One region of the Ancylobacter sp. G4_0304 genome, then DNA from elsewhere that is predicted to be linked to it. Evidence: predicted binding sites of a transcription regulator. Region 1 holds the regulator's gene; the other holds the start of a gene.
What was found. Region 1 encodes PhoB, which activates phosphate uptake and scavenging genes when phosphate is short. Its sites were predicted from a motif close to TGTCATNNANCTGTCAT; they were not measured.
Positions count from the first base shown of each region.

Region 1 (2,198 bases):
TTGATCGAGGTCGGCCCCTCGGCCGAGATCTTCACCAATCCCCGCGAAGCCCGCACCCGCGACTACATCACCGGCCGCTTCGGCTGAGCGAATGACGAGAGAGGTTCATGCCATGACCGAACATATCGTTTCGTCATTCGACACCGATCTGAAGGAAATCGGGCGCCGCGTCGTGGAAATGGGCGGCCAGGCCGAGCGGCTGGTGGCCGATTCCGTGGCGGCTCTGGTCAAGCGCGACACCGAGCTCGCCCAGAAGGTCATCGTGCTCGACGGCCCGATCGACCTCCTGCAGCGCGAGATCGAGGAAAAGGCGATCCTCACCATCGCCCGCCGCCAGCCGCTGGCCGGCGACCTGCGCGAGATCGTGGCCGCCATGCGCATCGCCAACGATCTGGAGCGCATCGGCGACCTCGCCAAGAACACCGCCAAGCGCGTGCTCGCGCTCACCGGCGAGTTCCACCCGCAGAAGCTGGTGCGCGGGGTCGAGCACATGTCGGGCATCGTGTTCGAGCAGCTCAAGACCGTGCTGGACGCCTATGCCAGCCGCGACGACGCCAAGGCGGTCGAGGTGTGGCAGCGCGACGGCGAGGTCGACGTGCTCTACACCTCGCTGTTCCGCGAACTCCTCACCTACATGATGGAAGACCCGCGCAACATCTCGCTGTGCACCCACCTGCTGTTCTGCGCCAAGAACATCGAGCGCATCGGCGACCACGCGACCAACATCGCCGAGACGGTGCATTACCTCGCGACCGGCACGCTGCTCACCGAGGAGCGGCCCAAGCAGGACACGTCCAGCCTTACTTCCGTGGCGTTCCCGTCCTGATCGTCAGGCGCGGCGTGCGGCGAGGATAGACCATGCCGACCAACATTCTGATCGTGGAGGATGAGGAGCCCCTCACCCTCCTTCTGCGCTACAACCTCGAATCCGAAGGCTACGCCGTCGAGAGCGTGGCGCGCGGCGACGAGGCCGAGACCCGGCTGCGCGAGAGCGTGCCGGACCTCGTGATCCTCGACTGGATGCTGCCGGGCCTGTCGGGCATCGAGCTGTGCCGGCGCCTGCGCGCCCGGCCGGAGACCGAGCGCATGCCGGTGCTGATGCTCACCGCCCGCGGCGAGGAGACCGAGCGCGTGCGCGGACTCGCGACCGGCGCCGACGATTATGTCGTGAAGCCGTTCTCGGTGCCGGAGCTGGTGGCGCGGGTGCGCGCCCTGCTGCGCCGCGCCAAGCCGGACCACATCTCGACCCTGCTGCGTGCCGGCGACATCGAGCTCGACCGCGAGACCAAGCGGGTCCACCGCTCCGGCCGCGAGCTGCATCTGGGGCCGACCGAGTTCCGGCTGCTGGAGTTCCTGATGCAGTCGCCCGGCCGGGTCTATTCCCGCGAGCAGCTTCTCGACGGCGTGTGGGGCCAGGACGTCTATATCGACGAGCGCACCGTGGACGTGCATGTCGGCCGCCTGCGCAAGGCGCTGAACCGCCCGCGCCAGCCCGACCCGATCCGCACCGTGCGCGGCTCCGGCTACTCGTTCAACGAAATGTTCGCCCGCGCCCATTAAGGGCGCAGGCGCCGCAACGAAATGTTCGCCCGCCCCATTGAGGGCGCAGGCGCCGCAACGAAATGTTCGCCCGCCCCATTGAGGGCTGGCGCTTCGACAAGACGATCGCCCGCGCGCCGCAAACGCGCGGGCGTTGTCGTCAGGCGGACAGTGCCGTCAGGTCCGTGTGATCGAGAGCCCGCCATCGACCAGATGCGCGGTGCCCGAAACGAAGGACGCATCGTCCGAGGCGAGATACAGCACCGAGCGCGCCAGTTCCTCCGGGGCTGCCACGCGCTTCAGCGCGTGCAGCCCGGTGATGAAGGACTGCGCTTCGGCCGTGCCGTTGGCTTCCTTGTACATCTCGGTCTCCACCGCGCCGGGCAGCACGGCATTGACCCTGATGCCCTGCGGCCCGAACTCGGCGGCCAGCGCCTGGGTGAGCCCGATCAGGCCGGATTTCGAGGCGGCATAGGCGGCAAGGCCCGGAAAGGCGGTTGTGTAGCCGACGAAGGTCGAGGTGAAGATCACCGACCCGCCGCCGGTCTTCAGCATCTGCGCGATCTGGTGCTTGGCGCCGAGGAACGAGCCGGTGAGGTTGATCGCCAGCGTATCGGCCCAGCCCTCCTCGGAAATGCCCGTGCTCGGACCCTTTTCGC
Region 1 is NZ_JAZDRM010000007.1:87,368-89,565, forward strand. It holds gene pstB (phosphate ABC transporter ATP-binding protein PstB) at 1-87, shown strand, start outside; gene phoU (phosphate signaling complex protein PhoU) at 113-826, shown strand; gene phoB (phosphate regulon transcriptional regulator PhoB) at 859-1,560, shown strand; gene VRZ77_RS06005 (SDR family oxidoreductase) at 1,717-2,198, opposite strand, start outside.

Region 2 (2,198 bases), on a different contig from region 1:
TCAGCTTGTCGCGGTGACCGAGCAGGCTGAGCACCATATCGGGATCGTCCGCCGCCGGGTCCTCGGCATGGTCGGCCACGGTGCCGAGCAGGGCATGCAGCGCTTCCACCAGCCGGCCGGCGGCGGGGAGTGCACGCGCGCTGACGCTGGCATCGGCGAGTTCCGCCAGAGCCTCGTGCAAGGCGCTGGCATTGACGGCGGCATCCTCCAGCAGCAGAGCGGTGGCGACCTGCGGGCGGGTCGGCTGGTTGTCGAGCAGCGAGGTCAGATAGGCCCGGATCGCGCCGGCCAGCGTCACGCCGGCGGTGCGCAGCACGGCCGGGGAGGGGGCCGCGAGGTCCGGCTCGTCGCGTATGTGGTCCAGCATCTGCGGCAGGCGCGCGCTCAGGCGGCCGAGCTCGTGCAAGGTGAGGTCGAGCGCGGCGGCCGGGTCGTTCAGCGCCTCGCGCATCAGAAAGGCCGGCTGCGCCAGCGTCTCGACCGCGGGCACCGGCATCAGGCGCAGCATCAGCCGGCGCGTCGGTTCCTCGATCAGGCTCGCCCCGGCGGCGCCGACGATCTGCGCCAGCAGGAACAGGATGGCGAGCTGCCCGTCCGGCGCGCTGCCGGCCAGACCCAGCAGGCTCGCGCCCGGCCCCGGATAGAGCGCGGCGAAGGTGGCGACGACGGCGAGGAACAGCGCGCCGATGCCCTTCTGCGCGACCTGAAGCGCGAAGGCGAGGCGCCCGGCCGTGGTCTCGCCGGGGATCAGCACCGCATTGTTGATCATGCCGGCGGCATTGGCGCCCGCGACCAGCGGCAGTGCGGCCGGCAGGTCGAGCAGCCCGCCGCTCATCGCCGCGACCGCGATGGCCGCCGACACCGAGGAGGATTGCGAGACGCAGGAGAAAATCGCGCCGATCAGCGCGAGCACCAGCGGCTGGTCGAGCGCGGCCTCCCACCACGGCAGGTGCATCAGCCCGTCGCGGATCGGACCGACGGCGAGCGCGACCAGATGCATGCCGAACAGCAGCATGGCGGCGCCGAGCGCGGCTTCCATGGCATGCTTGAGGCTCTCGCGCTTTACCAGCTTGAAATAGCTGGCGAAACCCGCCGCGCCGATGACGATGCCGGCGGCGATCGAGGTGTCGAACGCCACCAGAAGCGGCAGCAGCGCCGTGCCGACATTGGCCCAGACCGGAGCCAGCAGCACCGTGCTGCCGGTGAGGATGCCGGCCCTCACGAAGGAGACCACGATCCACGACACGGCGGTGGAGCTCTGCGTCACCGCGCCGGCGATGGTGCCGCCGATAGCGCAGCTCATCCGGCCGCGCAGGGCGCGGGCAAAGGCGGCGCGTGCGCGCCGGCCCATGAGCGGCACGAGGTTGGCGGAGAGCGCCCTCACGCCGATGAAGAACAGGCCGAGCCCGGCGAGGAGCTCCGAAATCGTGGCAAGGGCACTCAACGCGCAACACCCGATGGGTCTGGGTTTCGATCCGAGGACGCTCGATCCGGCGGCAGCGCGCCGTGCCGGCGCCGCATCGGCCGGGAGGGATTAGCAATCGGCGCGCCAAGCCGCTCGGACAGCGACTCCGGTGATGTGCAACGCGCGCGTGACGTTCTGACGACAGTGCTGCGAACGTCCTCGCGCACGGCCGGACGCCGCATCCTCACCCGGGAAGGCCCAGCCGCGCCCGGATTTTTTCGAGCAGGCGCGGCAGGTCCACGGGCTTGGTGTCGAAATCATCGCACCCCGCCGCCATCGCCTCCTCGCGGTCCTGCGCCATGGCGTGGGCGGTGAGCGCGATCACTGGGATCGCAGCGGTTTCCGGGTTGGCCTTCACCCGCCGCGTCGCCTCCCAGCCGTCGAGCACCGGCAGGCTCATATCCATCAGGATGAGATCGGGCTTGCCGGAGAGCGCGAGGTCGACGCCCTCCTGCCCGTTTACCGCCACGATCACCTCGAAGCCGTTGCGCGACAGCCGTCGCGAGAGCATGTCGCGGTTCAGCTCATTGTCCTCGACCAGCAGGATGCGGCTCATCAGGTCTCCTCCACATGGGAACGCCCGGCCGTGCCACGCCCGGCGATCGCCGCCAGAGCGGCGCCGAGCGTGCCGATGGGCTGTGCGCTTTTGCTCAGGATCAGCAGCGTGTTGCGGGCGAGGAAGTTGCGCTCCTCGGCCGTCAGCTCCTTGGCGGTGAGCACCACGATCGGCAGT
Region 2 is NZ_JAZDRM010000022.1:13,189-15,386, forward strand. It holds gene VRZ77_RS13705 (Na/Pi symporter) at 1-1,444, opposite strand, end outside; gene VRZ77_RS13710 (response regulator) at 1,650-2,021, opposite strand; gene VRZ77_RS13715 (response regulator) at 2,021-2,198, opposite strand, start outside.
Region 2: a site for PhoB is predicted at 1,593-1,609, ahead of VRZ77_RS13705 (Na/Pi symporter). Genes of this name have one in related genera too.